Regions from separate parts of the Kitasatospora sp. NPDC101183 genome, predicted to be linked through region 1. Evidence: riboswitches for the same ligand, from Rfam matches in the RefSeq annotation. Region 1 holds a riboswitch; each other region holds the start of a gene.
What was found. Region 1 has a riboswitch for cobalamin ahead of metE (5-methyltetrahydropteroyltriglutamate--homocysteine S-methyltransferase). Riboswitches for the same ligand answer to the same signal wherever they lie in the genome.

Region 1 (9,705 bases):
TTGATCCAGATGTTGCGGCCGTCGATCACCCCGGCGACCAGGCGCTTGCCGGGCAGCCCTCCGGCGGCGGCGAGGTCGGCGAGGTTGGCGGCCGCCGGTCCGGTGAAGTCCAGGGCCAGGCCCTCGACGGGCGCTTTGGCGAGGACGGGCAGGGCCTCGCCGAGCCGGTCGAAGTAGCTGGCGACCAGCAGCTTCGGCCGGCCGGTGAGCGCGCCCAGCTCGCGGTAGGCGCGGGCGGCGGCGTTCAGTTCGGCCGGGGTGCGGTCCTGGACGAGCGCGGGCTCGTCCAGCTGCACCCACGCGGCGCCGGCGGCGCGCAGTTCGGCGAGCAGGCGGGCGTAGACGGGCAGCAGGCGGTCGAGCAGGGTGATCGGCTGGAAGTCGGCGGCCACGCCCGGGGCGGGCTTCGCGAGCAACAGGTAGGTGATCGGGCCGACCAGCACCGGACGGGCCTCGTGGCCGAGCGCGAGGGCCTCGCGCAGTTCACCGGCCTGCTTGGCGGGGTTCGCGGCGAAGGCGGTGTCCGGGCCCAACTCGGGTACGAGGTAGTGGTAGTTGGTGTCGAACCACTTGGTCATCTCCAGCGGCGCCACCTCCTGGGTGCCGCGGGCCATGGCGAAGTACCCGTCCAGCGGGTCGGCCTCGACGGCCTCCCGGTGGCGGGGCGGGATCGCGCCGACGGCGACGCTGGTGTCCAGCACGTGGTCGTAGAGGGAGAAGTCCCCGGTGGGGACCTCCCCGACGCCGGCCTCGGCGAGCCGGCTCCAGTTCTCCCGGCGCAGCCCGGCGGCGGTGGCGAGCAGCGCGTCGGCGGTGACGGCGCCCTTCCAGTAGCCCTCGATCGCCTTCTTGAGCTCGCGGTTACGGCCCTGGCGGGGGTAGCCGTGCGCGGTGGCCACGCTTGCCGCGGCTACGGACTTCTCGGTCAACGGACTCTCCTTCGCGAGTCTGACTCTGAGGTCCCGGGGACGGCACGGGGACACGGAGGCGCGAAGGAACGACCGACCGGGCGGACGGCACCCGGGAACGGGTCCACCACCTGATCGCACGCCGACCCGCCCACGAGGTCACCGGGACTCCGCGCGCGATCGGCCGCGCACGGGCAGTGGCAGGTCTTCGGACTCGCGGGCACGTCCCCCGAAGGGGCTCTCCTACTGGCCGTCGCTTCCCAGGCCCGGTCGGGCCCAGTGCACATGACGGCGGTCGTTCCCGCTCACCGCTGCGGGGCAGTCCCGGAATGGCCTGTCGAAAGGCTTCACCGGGTTCCCTCTTACGACGCGCCTGCCTGGCGGACAGGGCGAACCAGCTGCCCGGCCAGCTTAGAGGGAACTCGGCCCGGGCAGAACCCCGTGATCGTCCGGGTCCATTCCCGCGTCCGCACTCCGAGACGGTCTCTCATCGCGGATACCCCGTCCCACCAGCACCGGAGCGGCGCTAGCATGACCGGGCCGCCGACACCACGGCCCCCTCCCCGCACAGGAGTTGACGATGACCACAGCCGCGTACCCCCTGACCAGGACGACCGGCCCCGTCCCCGAGGCGGAGCGCCGCGCCATCCTCGTCGACCCCGGATTCGGCAAGCACTTCACCGACCACATGGCCACCGCCGTCTGGACCCCCGAGGAGGGCTGGCACGACCGGCGCGTCGAGCCGCTCGCGCCGTTCTCGCTGCACCCCAGCGCGGCGGTGCTGCACTACGGCCAGGAGATCTTCGAGGGGCTCAAGGCCTACCGGCACGCGGACGGCAGTGTCTGGCTGTTCCGCCCCGAGTTCAACGCCCGCCGCTTCGCCCGCTCCGCCGAGCGCCTCGCCCTGCCGCAGCTGCCGGAGGAGGAGTTCCTCACCAGCGTCGAGGAACTCGTCCGCGCCGACCGGGAGTGGGTGCCCGCCGCCGACGGCGAGGCCAGCCTCTACATACGCCCGTTCATGTTCGCCTCCGAGGCCTTCCTCGGCGTCCGGCCCGCCGAGCGGATCGTCTACTCGGTCATCGCGGGCCCGGCCGGCCCGTACTTCCCCGGCGGCGTCACCGGCATCACCCTCTGGGTCACCACCGAGTACACCCGCGCCGGTCGCGGCGGTACCGGCGCCGCCAAGTGCGGCGGCAACTACGCCGGCAGCCTCGCCGCCCAGCTGGAGGCCCGCCGCAACGGCTGCGACCAGGTGCTCTACCTGGACGACACCGGCGGCGACGGCAACCTGGAGGAGTCCGGCACGATGAACCTGTTCGTCGTCACCTCCACCGGCGAACTCCTCACCCCGGGCCTGGGCACCATCCTCGACGGCGTCACCCGCGACACCGTCCTCGCCCTCGCCGACGAGTTCGGCCTCACCCCGGTCGAGCGCCCCTTCTCCTTCAACGACCTGCGCGCGGGCGCCGCCGACGGCACCGTCACCGAGGTCTTCGCGGCCGGCACCGCCGCCGTCATCACCCCCATCACCGCCTTCAAGTCCGCCACCACCACCTTCCCCGTCGCCGACGCCACCCCGGGCAAGCACACCCTCGCCCTCCGCTCCCACATCCTCGCCGTCCAACACGGCCGCACCCCGGACACCCACGGCTGGCTCCACCGCGTCCTCTAGCACCAGCGGGCAGACCCCGAGGAGCCCGGAAGGCACGCACGCGCCTTCCGGGCTCCTTCGCTTCGGGCGCGGGCTAGTTGGCGAGGCTGAAGTCGCCGCCGACCGGGGCGGCGAGTTTGTCGACACCGGTGAGGGCGGTGAGGGTGGTGACGGGGGTGGAGCTGTCGGTGGTGGTGCCGTTGCCGAGTTGGCCGGAGCCGTTGGCGCCCCAGGAGCGAACGGTGTTGTCGCCGAGGAGGGCGGCGGTGTGTTCGCGGCCGCCGGTGACGATCTGGACGCCGGTGACGCCGGGGACGGGGACGGGGGTGATGCGGTAGTCGGTGGTGCCGTCGCCGATCTGGCCGGAGGTGTTCTGGCCCCAGGCCTTGAGCTTGTTGTCGCTGTCCGTGACGGCGAGGCTGTGGTTGCAGCCGGCGGCGATCTGGGAGACGCCGCCGAGCCAGATGCCCTGGGTGTCGACGGGCGTGTAGCGGTTGATGATGCTGTTGTCGCCGAGCTGGCCGGTGGCGTTGTAGCCCCAGGCCTTGATGGAGTTGCCGCTGGTGGGCTTGGCGGGGCCGCTGGGCGGGCCGACGAGGGCGAGGTTGTGGTTGCAGCCGGCCGCGATGCGGGTGACGCCGGTCAGGTTGGCGACCGGGGAGGGGACGTTGCGGCTGGCCGAAGTGCCGTCGCCCAGTTGGCCGTTGATGTTGTAGCCCCAGGACCAGACGGTGCCGTCCTCGCGCAGGGCGAGACTGTGGTTGAGGCCGCCGGCGATGGCGATGACCTTGTTGAGGCCCTCGACGCGCACGGGGACGCTGCTGTCCATGTTGGTGCCGTTGCCGAGCTGGCCGTAGTTGTTCCTGCCCCAGGCGACGACGGTCTGGTCGGCGAGGAGGGCGAGGCTGTGGGCGCCGCCGCCGGCGATGTCGGTGGCGTTGGAGAGGTTGACGACCTGGCCGGGCGCGTTGTGGCTGAAGACGGAGCCGTCGCCCAGCTGCCCGTTGGTGTTGGCGCCCCAGGACTGGACGGTGCGGTCGGTGAGCAGCGCCAGTCCGTGCCCGTTGGTGGGGCCGGCGCCTCCGGCGGCGATCTTGACGACCTCGGCGCTGGTGAGGCCGAGGACGGTGGTGGCCGTGGTGCGGAAGTCCGTCCAGGTGCCGTCGCCGAGCTGGCCGGAGCGGTTGTTGCCCCAGGACTTGAGGCGCTTCTCCTGGGCCTCGGCGGTGCCGGCCGGGATCGCGGCGAGGCCGAGGGCGGTGAGCGCGGCGACGGAGGCGGCGAGCAGGGAGCGGAGCCGCGTACGGGGGTTCGTCATGTGGTGCCTTCCTGCGAAGGAGGTGGGGACGGTCAACGCGCCAGGCTGAAGCTGCCGTTGGAGGGGGCCGCGACCATGGCGACGCTGCCGGACTTGGCCAGCACCTGCACGGCGGTGAGGCGCTGGGTGGTGGTGCCGTCGCCCAGCTGGCCCTTGTCGTTGAGGCCCCAGGCCTGGACGGTGCCGTCGGCGAGCACGGCCAGGGTGTGGGCGGCACCGGTGGCGATGCCGGTCACGTTGGTGACGCCGGTGACGGGCACGCTGGTGTTGCGCTGGGTCGTGGTGCCGTCGCCGATCTGGCCGTTGGCGTTGTTGCCCCAGGCGCGCAGGGTCTTGTCGGTGAGCAGCGCGAGGCTGTGGGCGGCACCGGCGGAGAGGCCGGTGACGTTCTTGAGTTCCAGGACGGGGACGGGGTAGGGCTTGTTGGCGGTGGTGTCGTCGCCCAGCTGCCCCTTGTCGTTGAGGCCCCAGGCCATCACCGTGCCGTCCGCGAGCAGCGCGAGGGCGTGCGAGGCCCCGGCGGTGAGGCCCTTGACGGTGGTGAGTTCGGGGACGGCGACGGCGGTGGTGCGGGTGGCCGGGGTGGGGGCGGGCACCGGGTCGGTGGACTTGACGGGCTTGGCGGTGATGCCGAGCTGGCCCTTGTCGTTGTTGCCCCAGGTCTTGACGGTGCCGTCCTTGAGCAGGGCCATGTTGAAGGTGTCTCCGGCGGCGATGGCCTTGACGTCGTCGAGCCCGGCGACGACCACCGGCAGGTTGGCGTTGGTGGTGGTGCCGTCACCGAGCTGGCCCTTGTCGTTGAGGCCCCAGGCCTTGACGGTGCCGTCCTTGAGCAGGGCGAGGGCGTGGGAGCCTCCGGCGGCGATCGCCTCGACGCCGCCGAGGCCCGCGACCAGGCCGGGGACGGCCCATTCGTCGGTGGCGCTGGTGGCGCCGTTGCCCAGTTGGCCCTTGTCGTTCTTGCCCCAGGCCTCGACGGTGCCGTTGGCGAGCAGGGCCAGGCCGAAGCCGGAGCCGGTGGAGCCCCCGGTGCCGCCCGCGGCGACGGCGTTGAGCTCGGCGCCGGAGAGGCCGACCACCGAGGTGGGGGTGAGCCGTTGGGTCTTGGTGCCGTCGCCGAGCTGGCCGCTGGTGTTCAGGCCCCAGGAGCGCAGCCGCAGGTCGTAGGCGGAGGCGGCGGAGGTGGGCAGCGCGGCGGTGCCGAGCAGGGCGAGGCCGACGACGGCTGCGGGGACGGCGGTCGCGGGCAGGCGGCGGAGCGTGCGGTGCAGGGGGAGCATCTGGTCCTCGTGGATAGGCGTGGCAGGGGAGGGTCAGCGGCGAGAGGGGTGACATGAGGGGGCCTCACAGTCCCGGCCGGACGGCGCGCGTGCGGGCGCCGCCCGGCCAGGGCTGGAGTGATGATCGGATCGTCTGAATGCCTGCCCAGTGAGCAGAACGTCCGTGCGGATGCGGAGGACTTTCCACACCTACGGACCAGCCCAATCGTTCGTCTTCGCCCTATCGGACCGCCCTCGGTTGCGGCCCGTAGCGGGCCCCCGAAGCATGACCCGGGGGGCCGATGGGCCGTCAGTCCGCCCGACACCCCCAAGGAACGGACATCCAAGCCGACTTGAGTGGGAGCAGAACCGTGCTGCGGACGCATCGATCCAGACTCCTGGCCGTCACCCTCGGTGGCGCCATCGCCCTGGCGGCCCCCGTACCGGCGGGGGCCGAGGACACCGAGCCGGCCGTGGTGGTGAACGGCACGTTCTCCTCCCCCACCGTGCCCGCCGACAAGACCTTCGAGAAGGGCGTCGACGGCTGGGACAGTCCCGGTGGCGTCGCCTCCGCCAAACGCGCCGGGCACCGGCAGGGCTACCAGGCGGCCACTCTCGCCTGGACCAACGCGATCGCGATCAGCACCCGCCTGCGCGGCGTCCGCAAGGGCGCCACCGTGACCGTCAGCTGGGACGACACCCCGGACTCCTGCGTGAGCTCCTCCAACGCCAAGCGGGCCTACACCGTGTCGGTGGCGGGCGACGGCAACACGGACGGCGCCTTCACCACCAACGCCCCCAACGCCAAGGCCGACTGGTTCTACGGCCGCACCTACTCCTTCACCGCCGCCGAGGACGCCCCGAAGGTCACCTTCACCTCCACCGACACCGACAAGCCCTCCTGCGGCGCCCTGATCACCAACGTCCTCGCCAAGCAGACCGCTCCGCCCCTCGGCGCGCCCCAGAGCACCGGCTCCAGCGACCCCTGCAAGGACAAGCCGAACGACCCCGGGTGCAAGACCTCCGCCGAGAACAAGGACAAGATCGACAAGTGCCCGCCCTCCGACAAGGACTGCCTGGCCTCGGTGGCCGGCAAGGGCGAGAAGGAGAACGCCGCCATCGACAAGGAGACCAAGGCGGTGGAGGACTTCAACAAGGTCCCGCGCGACCAGGAGCCCAACGCGGCCGCCAACGACCTGTGCGCCCTGCCCAACGCCGTGACGGGCTCGGTCCAGCCCGGCGACGCCGTCGTCCCGCCGAGCCAGTGGTGGTTCTGCTGATGCGCCGACTCGCTCCCGCCCTGCTCACCACGGGCCTGCTGGTCCTCTCCGCCGCCCCGCCCGCGCAGGCCGCCGACACCGTCGACGTCCCGGTGCTCAACGGCACCTTCGCCCAGCCCACGGCCCCCGACAACGGCACCGCCGCCGGGCACACCGACTGGTCCCCGGAGAACAACGGCGTCGTCTTCGGCAAGGCCCTCGCCCAGCACCCGAGCGGCTACCAGGCCGCCTCGCTCAACTGGAACGGCGCCCCGCTCGTCCTGCGCACCCGGCTCTGGGGCGTGCGCAGCGGCTCGCACGTGACGCTCAGCTGGGACGACAGCCCGGGCGTGGACCGCCGCTGCACGGCCGAGCAGCTCAAGGACGGCCAGACGTACAACGTCGCGCTGATCGCCCCCGGCAACCCGCCGGACCCGCAGGTCACCACCAAGGGCAGCGACACCGTCGGCACCGCCAACTGGACCACCGGGCGGACCTTCGAGTTCACCGCGCCCGAGGACAACCCGATGGTCTCCTTCGAGTCCGCCGAGAAGCGCGACTCGCTGTCCTGCGGCCCGCTGATCACCAACGTCGGCGCGAAGCAGACCCCGGCGCCCGTCGACCAGCGCGTCCGCAAGGAGCAGATGCCCGGCCCCAAGGCGTACAAGGGCAACGAGGCGCTGGAGCCGGGCGTCGCGGTGGACGACTGCGAGGGCAGCGCCGGCAACTGCGTCTTCACCGTCGACAAGCAGTACTCCTACCCGTACTACGGCCAGACCCGGATCGTCGGCGAGGTGTACATCAACTGCACCCGCAACGCCGTGGTCGACGACCGGCGGCTGGAGGTCACCGAGCCGCCGTACGACAACCTCACCCAGTACTACGCGCTCAAGGGCGCCCCGCTGGTGCCCAGCCGCTCCGACATCTCGGTGAGCCGGCCCAACCTGGCGGCGCAGGCGGCGGCCGGGTACAGCACGGCGGGCGGCAACACGGCGGCGGTCTCCACCAGCCAGCCGCTCACCTGGAGCCGGACGACCGTCAAGCAGCTCAACCCGACCATCCAGCCCGGGGAGATGAGCTGGGTCGAGGTGCAGCCGGCCCGCGAGCGGGTGGTGGGCAGCTTCACCAACTCCCGCAACAAGTACCGGCTGGACGCCGCCTTCGACGTCCCGTCCACCGCCATGCCGGACCGCTACTACCAGCGCAGCGGGCCGCTCACCGAGGTCGAGCTGCAGCGCTGCGGCTCCGCCCGGCCGACCGCCGGGACGCCAGACAACGGAGCCGGGACGGACAAGCGGCTGCTCACCGTCGAGGCGCCCCCGGCGGGGATGCCGACGCGTACGGAGATCCTCAACCCGTAGACGCCGTACGGGAATCGGCCGCCCGCCCCTCGGGAAGGGGCGGGCGGCCGATCCGCTTCGCTCCGTCAGGCCATCGCCTGCCACGCGCCGCCGACCAGCCGGTACCGGGCGGTCGGGACGGCCCCGGGGGCGCGCGGCGGCGCCTCGACCAGGCCGCCGGGCAGGGCGCGCCCCGGCGGGCGGATCGACAGGCAGTAGTCCTTGGCGCTGTACGTCTGCGCCACGACGGTGCTGACGTTCACGCTGGACGGGCTGTCGACGACGACGTTCTTGATCAGCTTGCCGATCGCGTCCACCCGCAGCTCGCCGACCGTGCGGTTCATCGCGTTGAGGACGCCGAACTGCAGCTCGTCGCCCGGGCGCACGGTGAACTTCACCTGGGTGGTCTCGCTGATGCTGCGCTTCCACTCGTGCGAGTACGTGGCCTGGAAGGCGAGTTCGAAGGAGGCCTTCGCGCTGAGTTTGAGCTGCGCGGCGCCGCTCACCGTGCCCCCGGCGTTGAACGTCCCGCCGTTGGAGATGTCCGCGTTGGGACCCTTGTCGGAGGGTGCGGTGTGGTCGATGTGGGTGACCTCGGTCTTGTTGCTGACGCTGCCGCTCGCCGAGGCGTCGGTGGTGTTGTCGATCGTCCCCTCCAGCGCGACCCTGCCGGAGATCTGGCCCGCGATGTTGTCCGTGGTGCTCGACTCCAGGACGACGCTGCGCTCGATGTCGATCGGCTTGTTGGTGCAGTTGATCGCCGTGTTGCCGACCGAGAGCACGGCCGCGGCGTACTCGCGCGACACCTCCGGCAGGATGCGGTACGAACAGCCGTACTCCTCACCGCACTTGGAGGCGATGGCGGCGGCCTCGTCCACGGCCGGGGCCGTCTCGGCGACCGCCGGAGCGGCGCTCAGGACGACGGCGGCCAGCGCCACCGGAAGAGCCGTCCGCCTCATCGCTTCCTCCCCGCAAGAACATGGACCGCGTCCGGCGCCCGGCGGGCGCTCTCCGCCCGCTCGGGCGGGACGGCGAGCAGGCCGAGGGCCGCCCGCCCCGGGGGCCGCAGGGACAGGCACTTGTCCGGGACGGAGTACGTCTGCGCCACCACCGAGCTGACGTTGACGCTCGACGGGCTGTCCACCGTCACGTTCTTGATCAGCTTGCCGCCGCCGTTCACCTTCAGCTCGCCCGCCGTCCGCGACATCGCGTTCACCACCCCGAACTGGAGCTCGTCCCCGGGGCTGACGGTGAACTGCACCTTGGTCGACTCGGTGGTCACCATCTGCCACTGCCGGGAGAAGGAGGCCTGGAAGGCCAGCTCGAAGGTCGCCTTGGCGCCCAGGTGCAGGGCGTTGGAGCCCGCGACCGTGCCCGTGGCCTCGGCCGTGTTCTTGGCCTGGTCCTCGGTGGAGGGGCCCTTGTCCTTGTTCGGCCCGAAGTTGGTGACGCCGTTGACCACCCCCGCCGTCGCCGTCCCCGAGCCGGAGACGGTCACCGTGGTGTCCACCCCGCCCTCGATGGCGGCCTTGCCGGAGATCTGGCCCGCGATGTTGTCCGTGCTGCTGGTCACGAAGGTGACGGTGCGGTCGACCACCATGTCCGAGTCGGTGCAGTTGATCGCCGCGTTGCCGACGGAGAGCACTGCGCTCACGTACTCGCGCGGGGCGCCGTACATCCGGAAGTCGCAGGCCTTCACGCGCTCGCAGAGCGAGGTGACCTCCTTCACCGTGGGCAGCTTCTGCTCCCCGTCCAGCACCTGCGCCACCGGGTACGGCGGCGGCTTGCCCGCCTCCGGAGCGGCGGCGGCAGCGGCCGGGGACTGGGCCGTCAGCGCCAACGAGCCCAGGGCGGCCGCCAGGACGGCGAGCCGGGGGCGTGCGGAACCCACCACGAGCGCACTCCTCACTCTTCCCACTCTTCGGACGGGGCCACCGGGTCGATCCCACCGACGCGCAGGACTGTTCGAA
Region 2 (9,705 bases), on a different contig from region 1:
CATCCGTTCGCCGTCTCTCACTTCCAGTCGAACCGGTAGGCCCGGTAGCTGTTCACGCCGTCGGGGAAGCGGGCGTTGAACAGCAGGTCACCGGAGCGGCTGAACTCGGAGACGTAGGGCTGCGATCCCCAGCCGACGACGAGGTCGCCGTTGCGCAGCGTCTGCGCGTTGCCCTGCGAGGAGGCGCTGAGCTCGTCGGGCTGGTCGACGGAGTCCACCAGGGTCGCCTCGTGCGTCCTGAAGTCCAGGCGCACGGTGACCACCCGGCTGTACGGCAGCTGCGAGACCACTCCGGTCCCGGTGTTCGCCCTGCCCGCGGCCTCGTTGTCGAAGACGGTGTACAGGCCGTTCCCGAGCGGCTGCGGGTCGTGCTGCCAGGCGAAGATCTTCCCGGCGTCGTTCAGCACCTGGCCCGGCCCGGCGGTCAGCTTGAACGAGCTCGCCTTGCCGCCGAGTTGCCACAGGATCTCGCCGGTGCGCTGCGACACCTCGTACGTGGTCCACGTGTTGCGCGCGTCGACGAGCAGCCTCCCCCTGCCGTCCGGCTTGACGGCGTTGATGTGGAACCAGTCCCACGGCGTGCCCGCCGAGGCGGGCAGCGGCTGCTCGCTCTGCCCGTACGGCACGTGGTCGGCGCTGTTCCACTCGAACAGGACCCTGCCCGTACGGATGTCGATCTCCTGCACGATTCCGTTGATCACCTTCTGGTTCGCCGGACCGCCGATGGAGGTGAGGTCGGCGGTGGCCTCGGCATAGGCGAGGACGAGCGCGGTGTCGCGGGGCGTGATCAGGAACTCGTGGCCGTCGGCGGAGTAGCCGTTCCCGGCCTTGACCTCGGCGATCTTCCGGTACTGGTCGTCGTAGACGTAGTTGACGCCGCTGGCGAGCCCGCCGAGGCCGGTGCCCTCCCACCAGGTCAGCACCGGCTTTCCCCGGTAGGTCTGCTTCCGGAAGTCGGCGGCCTCCTGGCCCGCCGGAACGGCGTGCGACCAGACGACCTCCCCGCCGTCGGGGCTGAGGATCTCGACGCCGCTGGCGTACTGGCCGGTGGTGGAGTTCGGCGAGACGAAGATGTCCCCGTCGCCGGCCCCCGGCTCGTCGGCGAGGACGGTCAGCGGCGGTAGCGGCGGCAGTGCCGGGCCGCCCGGCTCCGCCGCCGCGGCGCCCGCCGGCAGCGTGCCGGCGAGGGCGGCGACGACCGTGACGGCCAGCATCCGAAGGGTCAGGAAGCTCTTTCGCATGGCGATCCTCACGTGGGATCCGAAGCGGATCAGGAGTGGTGGCGGACGGGCCGGGCGCAGGGAAGGGCGCAGCGAGAGGGACGTCAACCACGGCCGCACGAGGGCGGGTTGACGCCGCGCAGGAATGCCCCAGCCCGGCGGAGCGGGCGCGGTCGGACGGGGCGGGACTCGCGGAAGGCGGAGGCGCTCAGCGGGCGCGACAGGCAGCGGAACAGACCCGCAGGAGGTCGATGTGACCGCGGGTCGTCAGGGCGATGGGGCGCTGCTGCATGCCGTGGAAGCTAGCCGCGCGGGACCGCGACCGTCAACGCGCCCCCGCCCCGCGGACACGGCGGTGCACACGATTGAGATCCGGTGAGATCCGGCGAGACCCCGACGACACGACGGGCAACGTTCTCCGCCCTTCCGAACAGGCCGACACCCCATCTCTGCCACCTGCCACCTGCCACCTGCCACCGAAGAGCCGAGGTGCCGAAGTGCCGAAGTGCCGAAGTGCCGAAACGCCGAAGGGCGGCTCGCGGTACGCGAGGATGCCCCTGCGTACCGCGAACCGCCCTCGTCTCACGACGGGTAGTACACCTGCCAGGCGGAGCCCTCCTGGACCAGCTTCACCACGAAGGCCGGGTCGGGAGCGGAGTCCGCCTTGCGGGTCCTGCAGTGCGCGCTGTCAGGCGACGCGCCGGCGGTCCTGGACGGGCTCCGGTCGACGCAGAGCGTGCCGGAGAGGGTCACCGTCGCGCGCTTGCCGTTCGCCACGACCGCGGCGACCCGCAGGTCCCGGGCCTGGGTGGCCCCCGCCGACATCTCTGCCGCGATCACCCGGAAGGCGCCGAGCGCGGTCGGGTCGACCAGGGGCTCGGCCTCCTTGCTCCGGCCGTTGAACAGGCGGTCGGTGTACGCGACGGCCACCGAGCCGGCGTCGCCGTGGCGGACGGACGAGCCGGCGTCGGAGCCGGAGCAGCCGGTGAGCGCGCCGAGCAGGCTCAGTGCCACGGTGGGCCCCAGCAGGGCTCGGCGCAGGGCGGACCGTACGGCGTTAGTTGCTGTGGCCGTAGTCGTGCCAGTTGTGGAAGTGGACAAGGTTGCTGCAGCCTCCCTTGACACTGTTGTTGTGCCCCCAGGTGTAAGTGCCGTCGGCGTTGCCGGTGACGCGCGGGTTGAGGTAGAAGACGGCGGTGGAGGTGTCGAAGCCACAGGCCGCGACGGCCGCGACGCCGAAGATGCGGATCAGAATCTCCTCGAAGTCGTCATTGCGGAACGTCTCGTTGACGCTGTAGTTGACCCAGGTCGAGCTGACCCCGAGGTTGTTGTTCTGCAGCCCGCTCTTCGACCAGCCGTCGTACTTGAACGCGTAGTCGTAGGCGTAGCCGGAGTAGCCGGAACCGAGGATGAAGCCCTGCCCGCGGGCGTAGGTGAGGTTGACGGACAGTGAGGTGATCGTGATGAAGAGCGGGTCGATGTAGGCCGACTTGTCGTACGCCTGGATGTAGGCCGTGTTGGGCACGCCCCCCGCCGGCGAGGGGGCAGCCAGCGAGGGGGCAGCCGCCGCGGCAACTGCCGGGGCGGGCCCGGGCGGCAGCTGCTGGACGGTTGCCGGGACCGGGGTCGGGGTGGTGCCGCCGGTCACGGCCGGGGTCAGGGTGGCGATGGCGTCCGCCGACAGCGAGCCGTGGACGAGCGTGCGCTGGCAGGTCGTCGGGTTGTAGGTGGCGACCTCGTTGTAGACGTCGCCGGAGTTCTCCACGGCGGCCGAGGAGCTGGAGAAGAGGCAGGTGCCGTCGGACTGCATGGCGCCGGACTCCGCGACCGTGGTGAGGTCCGGCATGTTCAGCCCGTAGGCGAAGACGTTGTTGTAGCGGATCGTGCCGTCCGGATCGACCGAGATCGGCAGCCGGGTCCCGGTGTACCAGCCTTCGAGGTCCACCAGGAGGTTGATCGGCGAGGTGCCGTTGTTCTTGACGTTGATGCTGCCGTCACCGCTGATCGGCACGTTCGACAGCGTGGAGTAGGCCTGGTCCCCGCCGCTGAAGCTGGCGGCGGCGCCCAGCGGCAGCGGCCGGTCGGAGGCGCCGACGGCCAGGCTGCCGGAGGCCGCCGAGCTCACCCGGAAGTTCAGCGCCGCGGCCAGCAGGCTGTTGCCGACCGCCGGGGCGCCGCCGATGCCCGCGACCGGCACCTTGACGGTGGCCCCGGCCGCGATGGTGGCGCCCTTGCTGTCGTAGATCGAACCGGCGGCGGGCGTGAACGCGCCGAGGGTCGCCGTCGGGGTGAAGTAGCCCAGCACCTGGATCATCACGTTGATCTGGACGGCGCCCGTGCCGCCGCCGTAGTACAGGTCGAACTTCCCGGTCTGGTTGTTGACGCTGATGATCGTGCCCATGGAGACCGGGCGGGACTCGCTGAAGGCGATCTGGTTGTCGGGCTTGGTGCCACCGTCCGGGTAGGGCGTGAACCATCCGCTCCCGCCGGGGCGGGTCGGGTTGACGTAGATGTTCGCGAAGATCGCCGACACCGGGGTGGGGAGCTTCGGGACGTTCACCACACTGGTCTGGTTGGGATTGAGCGGGATCGGCGGCAGGCCGGTTCCGCCGGTCATGGTGTTGGCCGCGATGTACGGGGTGACCGGCACGTAGCCGCCCGGGGCCGTGGTGGTGCCGCTGGTGTAGTAGCCCTGGAGGTCGACGAAGACGACGACGTTCGGTGCCACGGTCTCCAGCGAGATGCTCCCGTTGGCCCCGACCGCGACCACCGCGCTGTTCGACGTGGTGCCGAAGCCCTGGTAGTGCACGGCCAGGAACGAGGGATGGGCCGGGTCGTCCGGTGCCGCGTAGATGTCGGTCTCCGGGCCGGCCGCCACGTTCAGGGTCACGCTGACCGCCGAGACACCCGAGGTCGGTATGCCGAGTTGGCCGAGCACGGGGAAGGAGCGCCAGGAGGCCGGCGGCAGGACGGTCGAGCCGAGGCGGCCGTTGGCGGGCACGAAGAGGCCCGCCGTGCCGGTCGCGCCGGTGCCGGTCCCCGTGTCGGCGAAGGACGGGGCCGTCATGCCGACCAGGCTGACGAAGGTGACGAGGGCCGCCAACAGGGCGAGTAGGCGGCTGCGCCGTCGGCGTGGCCGAGGCGGCAGAAGCTGGGACACGGAGGCTCCAGGGGTCGGTGGGTACGTGAAGTCCCCGCAGACCGCCGACGGAACCGTCCACGCCGATGGGCCCGTTCACCCCGGCGCACCCCTGCGCGCAGCGACACCGCGCAGAACTCGCCGGACGGGCTTCCAGAGCGCGCCGCAGTCCTCGACGGCTGTCTGCTGGGGGTGGGACACGAGCACAGGTGGTCCGACTCGTCCGCCTGGCGGCGGACCTACGGTTGCGGGTCAGTGCCGGAGTTCGACCGGCTTTCCCCGTGCTCGGGCGTGGAACTGGAGCATCAGACCACGAACCAACTTGGAGCGTCAACGGCAATTCCCGTTTGCTGGGAGCTCGTTGACGTGAGGTCAGTTGCTGTGGTCAGATCAAAGAAATAATGAGGACACCTTCCGCAGTCCAGGGGAAGCCGGTCAGACTCCGGCACTGACCCGCAACCGTAGGTCCGCCCACCGGCGGACGAGTCGGACCACCTGCGCCGAAGTCGCTTCACCACCGGCGCCGTCGAGGTCTGCGGCGCGGATCGGACGGGACGCCCGGCACCGCGCACGGGTGGGCCCGCCGTCCGAGCGGCCCTTCATCGGCCGACAGGGAGTCACCGATGAACCCACGCCCGGACCTCACCGGCCGATACGGCCGGTACGGCCGCAGAACGCGCGGCCTCGGGCGGCCCGGACCTGGTCAGGGGCACGGCCTACCTCCTCGCCCCGGCGAACCTGGTCGGCGGCCACTCCTACGAGCAGTTCCCCACCTACGCGGACTTCGGGATGACCGTCGACGGCGCCTTCGCGCTCGCGGCCACCGGGGGCGACGGCACGGCACCGCGCGGCATCGCCGACTTCTTCGACCGGCACCAGGCGGACGCCTCGGGCTCGACCGCCGACGACTGCACCGGGATCGGGACCGTCTACGCCGGCGGTGGCGCGATGGCCAATGAGGCCCTGCTCGCCCAGGTGGTCGGCCGCGACCCTCGCGCGTTCGGGGGCCACGACCTGATCGCCGGGCTCGACGGGACGGTCTGCACCGCGGTCAGCAAGGCGCCGGACACCAACTGCCCGGCCGTGGGCGCCTCCATGAACTCACCGTCGGTCTTCTCGCGGGCGCTCGGCATCATGGCCGAAATGCGGGCCGGGAACGCCAGGAGCGCGGCAGCGCCCGTCAGTTACCTGGAAAGCCAGGAGACCGCCGCCGCGGGTGGCCGAGCCTGATCCCCGCGAGCGGCGGCACGGACGTGGACAGCACCGCGATGGCCGTGATGGCACCGGCCCTCGTGCCGAACGACCCGACGGCCACCGCCGCGGTGCACCCCGGGGTGGCCTGGATCACCGCGCAGCAGAAGGCCGACGGGGGCTTCCCCGGCGGCGCCTGGTCCTACAGCGAACTCGGCGCCGCCGGCTACCACCCGGCCCCCGGCGACGTGGAGGGCTGGGCCTTCGGTGCGGGCGGCCGGCCGAGCGTCACCGCGCCGTAGCACCGCGCCGTAGCACCGACCCGGTGCGCGCGCCGCTGCGGACGACCCGCGGCGGCGCGCCCTCGGTGGGCAGCGCCGTCAGCGTCATCGGCATGATCAGGAGGGGGCCGATGCGACGGGTGGTCGGCGAACCGGCTTCCGGCCCAGCGGGCCGCACCGGTTGTCGCGGAGCCTTGACAGCGTGTCACAGTCCGAGAACCTGATGCCGCACTCCAGGGACGCGAGGGACACGGCCATGCCATGGGTTGACGAGAGTGGGCGCCACCGGGGTTTCCCGGCGGCGATGTTGGCGGACGGCAGCGAGCCGGCGCCGTTGCCGGACGGGCGCACCACGTGGTGGCTCTACAACGGTGCGGACGGTCCTCGGGCCGCTGCGGTACGCGGTGGTTGCCACTGCGGCTGGCGGGGTGAGCGGGTGCACCTGCTGGACTTCGGTGACGACCGGGCGACCGAGGCGGTGGGCGAGGCCACCGGGCCGTTCGCGGACTGGGAGTGGCACGTCGACCTGGCCGAGGGTGTGGTGCCGCGCGAGGTCGAGGACCTGGTCGCGGCCTTGGTTGACCGGATCTGCGACCTGACGGAGAGCAGGCCCTACGCCGCCGCCCGTGCGGCCGCCCGGTTCGAGCGCGCCGCCGGTTCGACCGCGCTGCTGGCCGGCCGCAAGGCCCGCAGCAGCATGATGACCTGGGAGTACATCGGCCGCGCCTTCGGCTGCGGGCCCCAGGCGGCGCTGGAGCGGTTCGGCGAGACGCTACCCGACGTCGACCTGGGCGGCGAGGCGTAGGTCGTCGGCCTTCCCCCGTCGCTCAGGCGGCCGGAGGCGGGCGCCGATCGGCCGTCCGCAGCCCCGGGCCGGCATCACGCGCGCCGCAGGCCCGGGGTGTCGCAGTAGCGCGTGCCGCCCTCGAAGGCGACGGTCGGGCCGGGGGCGATCTCGGTGAAGCCCGCGTCGTGGACGACGGGCAGGTCGCTCGCGAGCAGGTCCGCCCACTGGTCCGGGGCGGCCGTGCGCACCGCGAGGGGGAAGCCGGCCTCGGCCCAGTCCTTGCGACGGGCGTCGTCCAGACGCCACCAGGCGAGCTGGGCGGCGTGGCCGGTCTGGGCCATGGTCTTGCCGGCGCTCATCTCCAGGTCCGGGTTGAGCCACAGGACGGGCAGGCCCGGGTCGGGGGCGCCGGGGTCGGCTGTCTCCTCGAGGTCCGTGCCGGAGACCTGCAGCTTGGCGAGGTCCTTGGGCCAGCCGTCCAGCGGGATCGGCGGGAAGACGCGGACCTCCGCCTCCCGCCCGGTCACCGTGAGGCCGGGGAGCTCGCCCGCCCGGCGCCACTCGCCGCCCCGGGCGCGGCGGACCACCTTGCGGATCCGGGCGTCCTCCCAGGCCGCGACCCGCTGCGCCCACTCCCCGTCCGCCTCCGTCGCCCGGGGGTCGGAGAGCAGGGTCAGCACCGCCCGCGCCGAGGTCTCCAGCGCGTCCGTGCGCCCGGGCGGCGTCGCCTTCTCCAGGCGGACGACGAGCGGCAGCACGTACTGGGGCAGCTCGTCGCGGTCGTCGGAAGCTGAGTCGGAACCGGAGTCGGGGCGGGCGTCGGGGGCGGGGGTGTCGAACGCAGAGGTCACCCGACCAGCATGCCAGGGCCCGCGACCCGCGCCGCCCCCGCCCCGGCCCGCCCCGGCGCCCGGCCGTCAGCGCAGACGCCGGCGCAGCTCGTCGACGGCGGAGCGGATGCCCGCGCCGTAGGCGTCCCCGGGCAGGGCGTCGAGGCTGCGCACCGCCCGTTCCAGCTGCTCCCGGGCGAGGTCCGGCTCGCCGAGCTTGAGGTGGTCGGAGGCGAGGTTGAGGTGCAGCGACGGGTAGAAGGCCCGCACCTGGAGGGCGGACTCGTACGTCCGGGCCCGCTCGGCGGCGGCCAGGGCGCGCCGGTCCCACTCCAGTTCCTCGCGCGGGTCGTCCTGGAGGTCCGCCAGGTAGTGCGCGAGCACGCAGCGGTGGAGCACGTCGCCCTCGCCGAGAGCCTCCCACAGCGCCTCGAATCCGGCCCGCTCCTCGGCCGGGCGCCCGCCCTGCGCGGCCCGTACGGCGTCCAGCCCGAGCCCGATCCGGGCGAGCGCCGCGTCCTGCGCCGACTCCTCCACGGACCCCTGCGTTCCGGACTGTTCGGATGGTTCGGACGGTTCGGACATGCCGGCAGCCTAGCCGCCGCAGAGGCCGCCCGCCCGTGTGCCCGTCAGCGCCGGTAGCCGCGCTGCGGGTCCCGCTCCTCCGCGTCCTCGTACATCAGGAACCACCCCTCGGGGTGCGTCGCCGCGAGCAGCACCTCGGTGCGCTGCTCGGCGGCCAGCTCCGGGTCCCCGTCGTCCGGGCCGTAGACGCCGAAGAGCTCGTCGTGGCAGCCGTCCCAGTCGTAGTCGTAGAGGTCGGCCGGGAGGTCGCCCATCATGTCGGCCACGGACTCGGGCTGGGCGCCGAGCAGGGCTCGGGCGTCCAGCAGGGCCATCCGCAGGGCGATCTCCTCGGCGAGGCAGCGCGGGAGCGGCCACTCGCCGAGGGCGAGGTCGTCGGCGAGGTCGTCGAAGGCCCGGGACATGGCGCGGCGCCAGGAGCGGTGGAGGGTCCAGGTGCGCCGGGGCAGGCGGGGGAAGACCGTCCAGTCGGCGTCGTCCTCGTCGGCGACGGGGTCGTCGCCGTGCTCCTCCAGGTCGTCGTACGCGGCGTCGGCGAGGCCGAGGAGCTGGGCGTGGAGCAGGCAGGCGGTGCGCGGGGTGAGGGTCCAGTCGGCTCCGGCGCCGCCCTCCTCCTCGTCGCCCTCCAGCGGGAAGAGCTCGGCGAAGTCCGGCGTGAAGTCCTCGGTGACGCTGATCTCCAGCGTGCCGCCGGTGGCCTCGACGCCGGGGACGGCCGCCACCAGCCGGTCCGGGTGCAGCAGGGCGCCGAGCGCCGCGTTGGCGTCCTCGGAGACCTCGCGCAGCAGTTCGCGGCGCTGCCCGGCCGGGTCGACGCCGCCGAAGTCCATGTCCTCGACGGCCCGGATCGCGGCGGCCCGCAGCGCCGGCCAGTCGGTGATCCGCAGGCCCAGCACCACCGTCGCCTCGACCTCGGGCGCGCCCGAGTCGCCGGAGTCGCCCGGGTGCTCCGCCGCGCCCGGCCCCTGTGGATGATCGCTTCGCTCGCCCATGGGGCTACGGTACGGCCTTTCGGGCGTCCGATCACCGGTCGGGACGGGGTCGCGGGAGGCTTCTCGGCCACGGCCCGGCCGTGCCGGTGTCACCCGGACGCACGCCACAGGGCAGGATGGGGCCCATGGCAGACATCAACGAGTACGGCGGCGGGCAGCACCCGAACGCAGACGTCCTGGTCGTGACCACCAACGACGTCCCCGGCTACAAGGTCGACCACATCATCGGCGAGGTCTTCGGCCTGACGGTGCGCAGCCGCCACATCGGCAGCCAGATCGGTGCGGGCCTCAAGTCGCTGATCGGCGGTGAGCTGCGCGGTCTGACGAAGACCCTGGTCGAGAGCCGCAACGAGGCGATGCAGCGGCTGATCGAGCAGACCAAGGCGCGCGGTGGCAACGCCGTCCTGATGATGCGCTTCGACGTGACGGAGGCGGCGGACGTGGGCACCGAGGTCTGCGCCTACGGCACGGCCGCGGTGATCTCCCGCACCGCCTGACCCTCCCCGGGCCCGACGCGCACGGCACGCCCGGCACGCCCGACGCGCACGGCCCCGCGCGGCCCGGCGGGAACATCCGCCGGGCCGCTGCCGTTGGACCCGATATGACTGTTCAAGGTTCAACGACCTTGCCGGGCGGCGGCGGGGACACCGGCGCGACGGTGGACGTCGCCACGGTGGACG
Region 3 (9,705 bases), on a different contig from region 1:
GCGAGTTCCAGCAGTGCGTCCAGGTCGACGGAGGACGCGACCAGCTCCCCCATGTCCGCCACGGCCTTCAGCGCCTCCGCCGAGCGTTCCACCGCCGGAATCAGCCCGAGGTGCCGCGAGGGCGTGGCCACGGCCGCCGAGCGGCGCAGCGCGCCCAGCACGGGCACGCCGGAGCCCTCCTCCAGGGCCTCGCGCAGCAGTTGCTCGTGCCGGTCGGAGGCGACCCGGTTGAGGATGACCCCGGCGAGGCGGACCTCCGGGTCCCAGGAGGCGAAGCCGTGGACGAGCGCGGCCACCGAGCGGGACTGCGAGGAGCCGTCCACGACCAGCACCACGGGCGCCCGCAGCAGCTTGGCCACGTGCGCGGTGGAGGCCAACTCCCCCCGCCTGGAGGCCCCGTCGAAGAGGCCCATGACGCCCTCGACCACCGCGACGTCCGCCCCGGCCGCGCCGTGCAGGAACAGCGGGGCGATCCGCTCGGGCCCACACAGGAAGGCGTCCAGGTTGCGCCCGGGCCGCCCGGCGGCGAGCGCGTGGTAGCCCGGGTCGATGTAGTCGGGGCCGACCTTGTGCGGGGAGACGGCCAGCCCGCGCGCGGCGAGCGCCGCGATCAGGCCGGTGGCGACGGTGGTCTTGCCCGCGCCCGAGGAGGGCGCGGCGATGACGAGCCGGGGGATGTTGCTCAAGAGAGGGTCACCACTCGATACCGCGCTGGCCCTTGCGGCCGGCGTCCATGGGGTGCTTGACCTTGGTCATCTCGGTGACCAGGTCGGCGAGTTCGGTCAGCGCCTCGGGCGCGTACCGGCCGGTGATGACGACGTGCTGGCTGCCCGGGCGGTCCCGGAGCACCGCCACGACCTCCTCCGGGTCGATCCACCCCCAGTGCATCGGGTAGGTGAACTCGTCGAGCACGTAGAAGCGGTAGGTCTCGGCCGCGAGGTCGCGCTTGACCTGCTCCCAGCCCTCCTTGGCCGCCTCCTCGCTGGTCATCTCCTGCTCGGCGGAGCGCTGGATCCAGGACCAGCCGGAGCCCATCTTGTGCCAGTCGACGCTGCCGCCCTCGCCGGAGGCGCCGAGCACGCGCAGCGCGTTCTCCTCGCCCACCTTCCACTTGGCGGACTTCACGAACTGGAACACCCCGACGGACCAGCCCTGGTTCCAGGCCCGCAGCGCCATGCCGAACGCGGCGGTGGACTTGCCCTTGCCGGGGCCGGTGTGCACGGCGGTGATCGGCTGCGTGCGGCGCTGGCGGGTCGTCAGGCCGTCGTCGGGAACGCTCTCGGGGACACCCTTGGGCATGTCGGCTCAGGCCGCCTTTCGCATCGAAGGAGTGGCACGGTTCTCGCGGACGAGCGAGGCCACGCCCTCGGCGCGCAGCTCGTCCAGGCTGACGGCGGTGCCGCCGAGCACCCCGGCCAGCGTACGGGCGAGGCCCAGGCGCACCGGCCCGGACTCGCAGTCCAGCACCACGGACGCCGTGCCCTGCGCCGCGAACAGCGAGGCGGCGCGCCGGGACTGGGCGAGCGCGTCCCGCCCGCCGGTGGCCCGGCCGTCGGTGACGAGGACGAGCAGCGGGCGCCGGTTCGGGTCGCGCAGCCGCTCGACCCGCAGCACCTCGTGGGCGCGCAGCAGCCCGGCGGCCAGCGGGGTGCGCCCGCCGGTGGGCAGGGACTCCAGCCGGGCCGCGCCGACCTCGACGGAGGAGGTGGGCGGCAGCGCCAGCTCGGCGCCGGAGCCCCGGAAGGTGATCATGCCGATCTTGTCGCGCCGCTGGTAGGCGTCCATCAGCAGGGACAGCACCGCGCCCTTGACGGCGCTCATCCGCTGCCGCGCGGCCATGGAGCCGGAGGCGTCCACGACGAACAGCACCAGGTTGGACTCCCGCCCCTGGCGCACCTGTTCGCGGAAGTCGTCCTTGTGCAGCACCAGCGCCCGGCCGTCCCGCCCGCGCGCCGCCTGGTGCGGCGCGGCGGCCTGGAGGGTGGCGGTCAGGTGCAGCCGGCTGAGGGTGCCCTGGGGGCGGCGGGCGCGGATGGTGTGCCCGCCGGTGGTCTCGGCGGGGGAGCGGCGGCCCTGGGCGCCGTGGCCGGTGCCCTTCACGGTGAACAGCCGCGTACGGTACGGGTCCCCGGCGGTCGCGGGCGCCGACTCCCGGGCGGGGGAGGGGTGTTGGGCGGGGACGGGCGGTGCCTCGACGTCGGCCTCGGGGGCGGAGTCCGGCGCCTCCGGTCCACCGTCGACCGGCTCGTCGACCGGCTCGGGAGCGCCACCGCCTCCGTCGGGACCGTCGCCGGGCCCGCCACCGTCCGGCCCCGGCCCGTCGCCCTCGGGCTCCGGGTCCTCGTCCGGAGCGTCCGGAGCGTCCGACTCCGAGGGGTCCGAGGCGTGCTCCTCCAGCGTCCGGTCGAGCTGCTCCTCGTCCAGCCCCGGCGCGTCGAACGGGTTGCGCCGCCGCCGGTGCGGCAGCGCCAGCTGCGCGGCCTTGCGGACGTCCTCCTCCCGCACCTCCGTGCGCCCGTCCCAGGCGGCCAGGGCGACGGCCGTGCGCGCCATCACGATGTCCGCGCGCAGCCCGTCCACCTCGAACGCCGCGCACACGGCGGTGATCTGGCGCAGCGCCACATCCGCCAGCTCCACGGACGGCAGCAACTCCCGTGCGGCGGTGATCCGTTCGGCGAGCGCCCGCTCCTCCTCGGCGAACCGCGCCGCGAACGAGGCCGGGTCCGCGTCGTACGCGAGCCGCCTCCGCACGACCTCGGCGCGCTCGGCGGGCTCCCGGGTCGCGGCGATCTCGACGGTGAGGCCGAACCGGTCGAGCAGCTGCGGCCGCAGCTCGCCCTCCTCCGGGTTCATCGTCCCGACGAGCAGGAACCGCGCCGCGTGCCGCACGGACACGCCCTCGCGCTCGACGTACGAGCGGCCCATCGCGGCGGCGTCCAGCAGCAGGTCGACGACGTGGTCCTGGAGCAGGTTGACCTCGTCGATGTAGAGCACGCCCCGGTGCGCCTTCGCGAGCAGCCCGGGCTCGTACGCCTTGACGCCCTCGGCCAGCGCCCGCTCCAGGTCGAGCGAGCCGACGATCCGGTCCTCCGCCACACCGACGGGCAACTCGACCAGCTGGGAGGGGCGTTCGGCGGAGGAGGCACCGGCGTGCTCCCCGTCCGGGCACTGCGGGTCGACCGCCCCCGGGTCGCAGGCGAAGCGGCAGCCGTCCACCACGGCGATGGACGGCAGCAGCCCGGCCAGCGCCCGCACCATGGTGGACTTGGCGGTGCCCTTCTCGCCGCGCACCAGCACGCCGCCCACGGCCGGGGAGACCGCGTTCAGCAGCAGGCCGAGCCGCAGGTCGGCCATGCCGACGATCGCGGTGAACGGATAGCGGACGTCACTCATGCGTCACTCCCAGTCGTTGCCACGGCCACGGGCGCCCCCGGCGGGACGAACGGCAGTGAGCCGGCCGCCGGCACCCCGCCCTCGATCAGCTTCCACAGCACATCGGTGTCGGCGTGCTCCTCGATCAGGTCGCCCAGGCGGTCGAGCCGCGCCTCACGGGCCTCGGCGAAGCAGGTGTCCGGCGCGGGCACGAACGCCCGCCCGGCCAACTGGGCCACCTCGCGCAGGAGTTCACGCCGGAACCCGTCGTTCTCCAGCGCCCCGTGCCAGGTGGTGCCCCACACCGAGCCCGCCCGGCAGCCGTCCAGGAAAGCGGAACCGCCGTCAACGGACACCACCCCGTGGTGGATCTCGTAGCCCTCGACCCGCTGCCCGTACGCCTCGCCGACCGGCCGCGCGAGCACCTTCTCCACGCCGAACCGCACCCGCGTCGGCAGCAGCCCGAGGCCGTCGACGGCGCCCGCCTTGGACTCGACCTCGTCCACGATCGAGCCCGCCAGCATCTGGTAGCCGCCGCAGACGCCGAGGACCGGCAGCCCGGCCGCCGCCCGCGCCCTGAGCGCCGGCTCCAGGCCGCGCTCGCGCAGCCAGGCGAGGTCCGCGACGGTGGCCCGGGTGCCGGGCAGGACGACCAGGTCGGCGTCGGCCAGCTCCTCGGGCCGGGTGGCCCAGCGCACCAGCACGCCCGGCTCCTGGGCGAGCGCGTCCAGGTCGGTGAAGTTGGACAGGCGGGGGAAGCGCACCACGGCCACCCGCAGCACGTCGGCGCCCAGCGGCCCGCGCCCGTCCACCCGGTCCACGACCGTGGAGAGGTCCAGCGAGTCCTCGGCGTCCAGCCACAGGCCCGGCAGCATCGGCAGCGTGCCCAGCACCGGACGGCCGGTCAGCTGGTGCAGCATGTCCAGCCCGGGCGCGAGCAGCCGCGCGTCCCCGCGGAACTTGTTGACGAACCAGCCGGCCACGTGCCGCTGGTCCTCCTCCGACAGCAGCGCCAGCGTCCCGTACATCGCGGCGAACACCCCGCCGCGGTCGATGTCCCCGACGACCACGACGGGCAGGGAGGCGGCCGTGGCCAGCCCCATGTTGGCGATGTCGCGGTCGCGCAGGTTGATCTCGGCCGGCGAGCCGGCGCCCTCGCAGACGACCACGTCGAAGCGCCCCCGCAGGTCCGCCAGGCACTCCAGCGCGCGCTCCAGCAGGACGGGCTTGCGCTCCCGGTAGTCCAGCGCGCCGACCTCGGCGACCGGTTTGCCGAGCAGCACCACCTGGCTGCGCCCGTCCGCGCCGGGCTTGAGCAGCACCGGGTTCATCGCCGCCTCCGGCTCGACCCGGGCGGCCTGCGCCTGCATCGCCTGGGCGCGGCCGATCTCGGCGCCGTCCATGGTGACGAAGGAGTTCAGCGACATGTTCTGGGCCTTGAACGGCGCGACCCGTACGCCCTGACGGGCCAGCCAGCGGCAGATCCCGGCCGTGACCACGCTCTTGCCCGCGTCCGAGGTCGTCCCCGCGACCAGCAGCGCCTTGCTCATCTTCCCCTCCACCAACGGATCGCGAGGTGCCCCGCGACGCACGTACCCAGCGCCAGGGCGCCCACCCGCCGCGAGAGCGTGCAGGCGCGCTCGATGTCGTCCACCGTCACCGGGCGCAGCTCCTCGCCCAGCACGGGCCGGTGCTCGACCCGCGCGCCGTACTGCAGCGTCCCGCCGAGCCGGACGCCGACGGCGCCCGCGAAGGCCGACTCCGCCTGGCCTGCGTTGGGGCTCGGGTGCGAGGAGCCGTCGCGCCGCCAGATCCGCCAGGCCGTCCGGGGCTCGGGGGCGGCGGCGACGGTCAGCAGCGCCGTCAGCCGGGCGCCGGGCCAGCCGGCCACGTCGTCGAGGCGGGCCGAGGCCCAGCCGAAGCGGGCGTGGCGCGGTGAGCGGTGGCCGACCATCGCGTCCAGGGTGTTGACGGCGCGGAAGGCCAGCAGGCCCGGGGTGCCGGCGAGGGCGCCCCAGACGAGCGCGTTGACGACGGCGTCGGCGGTGTTCTCGGCGACCGACTCGACGACGGCGCGGGCGATCTGCTGCCCGTCCAGCGCGCTCGGGTCCCGCCCGCACAGGTGCGGCAGCCGCTCCCGGGCGGCGGCGAGGTCCCCGGCGGCCAGCGAGCGGCCGACGGCGCGCGCCTCCCGGGTCAGCGAGGTGCCGCCGAGCACCGTCCAGGTCGCGGCGGCGGCCAGGGCGGCCCGGCCGAGCGGGCGGCGGCCGACCGTACGGTCCAGGGCCAGCGCGCCCGCCGCGACGGCGCCCACGCACAGGGCGGTGTAGGCGGCGCCGGCGGCGCGGTCGTCGCGCCACAGCCGCTGCTCCAGGCGGCCGGCGGCGATGCCGAACAGGGCCACCGGGTGGCCCCGGCGCGGGTCGGCGAAGCGGGAGTCGGCGGCGTAGCCCGCGACGGCGCCCACGGCGAACGCGGCGGCACCGGTCAGAGCGGGCAGCGGGCGCGTCACCACGGCGGAAGGCAGCTCGAGGGCCGGTACGGCGGCGGGGCAGCCTGCATCGCGTGGGTGTCCTCACTCAGGGTCCGCGCCCTGGCTCGACGTCGCGGGGGCGAGAGTCTCCTGGCTTCCGGGTCGAACGCGCGCCCGGGCCTTCCAGCGGCTCCTGACGGCCCGCCGTGGCGATGTTCCGAGCGTGCTCCCCGGTGACAGTGGCGGGACCGCGCCGGATTCGCACCGGCTTCCTCTCCATGCCTCCGATTGGCCCCGAAATCCCACCACGCGGTCCAACGGGGAGTCAACCGAGGTCACGGAGGGTTTGGTCACACGATCGGCCCAGTCCGGTGGCCGCCTCCACCGCCCGCCGGTGAACTGGTGCTCGATCCAGATCGCGAGATCCGCAGAGGGACCAGAGCGGGGAGCACATATGCGTTGGGGAACCGCGGCCGTCGTGGCGGCCGCCGCCGTGGGCGCCGGGGCCGCCGCCGTCCTGGTGGTCGGCCGCCGGGCCTCGGAGCGGATGGTCCGGCCGGAGACGGTCGTCCTGGAGTCCGGCCCGGTCCACGTCCGGAGCCTCGGCGCCGGCCGGGTCACCTTCACCCGGCGCCCCGAGAGCCTGCGCCCCGGCCGCTGGGCGGTGGAGTGGGCGGACGGCGGCCACGCGGTGGTCGAAGAGGTCATCGCGAGGGACGAGCAGGGCGTCACCCGCCGCCTCGTCCGCGCCGACCGAGGCACCCTCGCCCCCGGTACCGAGGTCCGCTTCACCCCGCGCGTCCTGCTCGGCGACCCGATGGAGGCGCTCGGCCTGCCCTTCACCGAGACCGTCGCCGAGGGCGAGCTGGGCCCCCTGCCCGTCTGGTGCCTCGGCGGCAAGCGCGGCACCTGGGTGATCCTCGTGCACGGCCCCGGCGCCGACCGGCAGCAGACCCTGCCCGTGCTCCCCGTCCTGCACCACCTCGGCCTGCCCGCCGTGGCCGTGACGTACCGGGGCGACGAGGGCGCCCCCGCCTCCCCGGACGGGCTGAGCCACTTCGGCGAGACGGAGTGGCGCGACGTCGAGGCCGCGATCCGGCTGGCGCTCGACCACGGCGCGGGCAAGGTGATCCTGTACGGCTGGTCGGTCGGCGCGACCACGGTCCTCCAGGCCGCCGCCCGCTCCGCCTGGTCGCACGCCATCCGCGGCCTGGTCCTGGACTCCCCGGTGCTCGACCTGCCCGCCTCGGCCCGCCGCGACGCCCTCCGGGCCGGCCGTTCCGAGACGGTCGCCGAACTCGGCGCCCTCGCCGCCGAGGGCCGTACGGGAGTGGACCTCGCCGACTTCGCCCGCCTCGCCGAGGGCGTGGACCTGCGGGTGCCCACCCTGCTGCTGCAGAGCCCGGAGGACTCCGTCGCCCCGCTCGGCCCGGCCGAGCACCTGGCCACCGCCCGCCGGGACGTGGTGAGCCTCAAGCTGTTCCCGGGCGCCGACCACGCCGCCCTGTGGAACTCCGCGCCCGAGCACTACACCGAACTCCTCCGCCGCTGGTTCACCCCCCTGCTGTGACGGACGCGGGAAGCCCGCCGCAACGCACGCGGGAAGTCGGCCCGCCCGACTTCCCGCGCAATCCCCCCGATGATTCGCACCGGAACTCGAAATGCCCGCCCCGCCGAATTCCGCCCGCGCGACAATGACGGACGATCCCGACACCACCACCGCTTCCTCACGCACCGTGACCGAACAGGTGGCCACCGCGACGACCCCGCCCCCACCCGTCATGTCCCCGCCACGCGTTTTCGGTCAGGCGGTTTGCGTCTGTTGCCCGGTTGTTGCCCGATCTTGCGGAGGTGCCGTCCGGGCGCGGTCGGTCGTACGGACAACCGGATGTGACAGAAGGCCGGTGCAAGGGGAAGACTGCTCGACGTGACGTCTCGGAATCCGCGCGACCGTGATGCCCCGCTCCAACCGACGATCGGTACCGGTGCGACGGTGACCCGTCTCCCCGGTACGGCCCAGCGGCCCACCGACGCCAGGCCGGGCCGGGCCGCCGTACCCCGCCGGCGCGGGCCCGCCCCGGCCCCCGGGCGGGGCCGGGTCCCGGTGCCCGAGGGCTTCCCCGCGCCGTCCGAGCTGGCGCCCCTGGCCCGCCGGATGCTGGTGGACGCCGTCCGCGTCGCCCGCTGGGCCGGCGAGCTGGACGAGGTCGACAAGCGCGGCGAACTGCTCCCCGAGGACGCCCGCGCCGCGGGCCGCGCCCTGGCCATGACGGTCGGCGCGGCGGCCAAGGCCTGGGGCCAGGCCCTGCTGGTCGGCCTGGTGGAGGCCCGCGACGCCGGGGCCGGGCCGGGCTGGCGCCTGCACGCCTGGGAGCACGACGACGAGGCCGTGGTGCGCGGCTGGTCCGCCATGTTCGACGCCTGGACGCTGCTGGCCCCCGTGCCCCCCGCCGCCCTGCGCGGGGTGTTCGCCGTGCTGGCCGGCCAGGCCGTGGACCAGGCCCCCCAGCTGCTGTCCTTCCTGCACCTGGTCGCCGCCCCCGTCCCGGACAGCGAGCTGCTGGAGCTGCTGCGCCGGGGCCTGGACGAGCGCCGGGTCGGCGGGGCCGCGGGCCCGGGCCTGTCGCCCGTGCCGCACGCCGCCTCCGCCGTCTCGGCCGTGCGCGGCACCTGCCGCGAGCCGCAGATCGACACCCCGGCCGCCCCCGCCGACGTGGCCGCCGTCCTCGACTGGATGCTGGACGGCCTGGCGGCCGTCGGCGCCGTGGTCCGCCACGACGAGGCCGCCGAGCTGTCCCCGCTGGGCCACTGGGCCGTGCGGGCCAAGCTGGAGGAGATCTGCACCGTCGCCCAGACGGCGGCCGGGCACATCGAGCAGAGCGCCTTCGAGCTGCTCAACGCCTGCGCCGACTACTCGCCGGGCCCGGCCCGCGCCGAGTTCCGCGCCTGGGTGGCCGCCCGCCCGGCGGACCGCGCCGTGGCCGAGCTGCTGGACGCGGCCCAGGGCGACGACGCGCTGGTGCGCGGCCTCGCCTTCGAGGCGCTGAGGGTGGCCGGCGGCCCCGCCGAGCAGGCGGTGCGCGCGGCGGTGGACGAGCCGGTGCTGCGCCCGTACGCCCTGCTGTGGCTGGCCGAGCGCGCCGACGAGGGCGTCTCCCCGGCGGACGTGCTGGGCGCGGAGGACGCGGCCTGGCTCTGGGTGGACACGGCGGCGGCGGTGCTGGACCACGGCGAGACGGAGCTGCTGGTCGGCCACGTCGAGGGCGCCTCGGCGGGGGACCCGGTGCGGCTGTTCGCCCGCGCCCGCCAGTCCGGGCACCCGCGCGCGGCCTCGGTGCTGACGGCGGTCTCCGGGGTGCACCCGGACCCGGGCGTGGCCCGGGCGGCCCGCCGCTCGGCGTTCAGCGTGCACACCGGCGGGGCGTAACGCGCGACGAGTACGAGGAAGGGCCCGGAACCGTGGAGGTTCCGGGCCCTTCCTCGTACGTACGGCAGGCTCAGCCGAGCCGCGACTCCGCCCGCCGGGCGCGGACGTCGCCGACCTTCTGGCCGACCTTGCGCCGGATCACCAGCATCGGCGCCATGGCCGCGAGGGTGATCTGCGCGAACGCGCCGACGTGCATCAGCGTGTCGCCGCCGGGCAGCCCCGTCGCCCAGGCCGCCAGGCAGCCGATGGCGACGACGACCCAGCAGAGCGTCGCGGTGGCCAGCAGCCCCTGCGGCTTCGGGTACTCGATCCGGCTGACCATGAGGTACGCGGCGCCGAAGATGGCGAGCAGACCGGGCAGGAACGGCGGGTCGAGCAACACGATGGCGATCACCGTCATCGCGCCCATCGGGCAGGGCATGCCCTGGAACAC

Region 2: another riboswitch for cobalamin. It lies ahead of ACIRRS_RS02590 (hypothetical protein); the one in region 1 lies ahead of metE (5-methyltetrahydropteroyltriglutamate--homocysteine S-methyltransferase).
Region 3: another riboswitch for cobalamin. It lies ahead of ACIRRS_RS29150 (cobalamin biosynthesis protein); the one in region 1 lies ahead of metE (5-methyltetrahydropteroyltriglutamate--homocysteine S-methyltransferase).

Annotation. Positions count from the first base shown of each region.
Region 1 covers NZ_JBIWOW010000003.1:350,703-360,407, reverse strand. Annotated here, with positions in the region: gene metE (5-methyltetrahydropteroyltriglutamate--homocysteine S-methyltransferase) at 1-929, opposite strand, end outside; cobalamin riboswitch at 1,107-1,305, opposite strand; gene ACIRRS_RS05450 (branched-chain amino acid aminotransferase) at 1,489-2,580, shown strand; gene ACIRRS_RS05445 (RCC1 domain-containing protein) at 2,654-3,877, opposite strand; gene ACIRRS_RS05440 (RCC1 domain-containing protein) at 3,910-5,157, opposite strand; gene ACIRRS_RS05435 (hypothetical protein) at 5,490-6,416, shown strand; gene ACIRRS_RS05430 (hypothetical protein) at 6,416-7,756, shown strand; gene ACIRRS_RS05425 (hypothetical protein) at 7,822-8,694, opposite strand; gene ACIRRS_RS05420 (hypothetical protein) at 8,691-9,629, opposite strand.
Region 2 covers NZ_JBIWOW010000002.1:93,667-103,371, forward strand. Annotated here, with positions in the region: gene ACIRRS_RS02575 (arylsulfotransferase family protein) at 18-1,241, opposite strand; gene ACIRRS_RS02580 (hypothetical protein) at 1,803-2,234, opposite strand; gene ACIRRS_RS02585 (hypothetical protein) at 2,278-4,323, opposite strand; cobalamin riboswitch at 4,550-4,696, opposite strand; cobalamin riboswitch at 4,744-4,877, shown strand; gene ACIRRS_RS02590 (hypothetical protein) at 5,149-5,589, shown strand; gene ACIRRS_RS02595 (hypothetical protein) at 5,613-5,852, shown strand; gene ACIRRS_RS02600 (hypothetical protein) at 6,268-6,636, shown strand; gene ACIRRS_RS02605 (peptidyl-tRNA hydrolase) at 6,711-7,469, opposite strand; gene ACIRRS_RS02610 (hypothetical protein) at 7,536-8,033, opposite strand; gene ACIRRS_RS02615 (hypothetical protein) at 8,078-9,025, opposite strand; gene ACIRRS_RS02620 (YbjQ family protein) at 9,151-9,522, shown strand; gene ACIRRS_RS02625 (NAD(P)-binding domain-containing protein) at 9,651-9,705, shown strand, end outside.
Region 3 covers NZ_JBIWOW010000024.1:36,312-46,016, forward strand. Annotated here, with positions in the region: gene ACIRRS_RS29130 (cobyrinate a,c-diamide synthase) at 1-686, opposite strand, end outside; gene cobO (cob(I)yrinic acid a,c-diamide adenosyltransferase) at 694-1,299, opposite strand; gene ACIRRS_RS29140 (putative cobaltochelatase) at 1,306-3,393, opposite strand; gene ACIRRS_RS29145 (cobyric acid synthase) at 3,390-4,922, opposite strand; gene ACIRRS_RS29150 (cobalamin biosynthesis protein) at 4,919-5,887, opposite strand; cobalamin riboswitch at 5,989-6,121, opposite strand; gene ACIRRS_RS29155 (alpha/beta hydrolase family protein) at 6,300-7,415, shown strand; gene ACIRRS_RS29160 (hypothetical protein) at 7,839-9,272, shown strand; gene ACIRRS_RS29165 (CDP-alcohol phosphatidyltransferase family protein) at 9,343-9,705, opposite strand, start outside.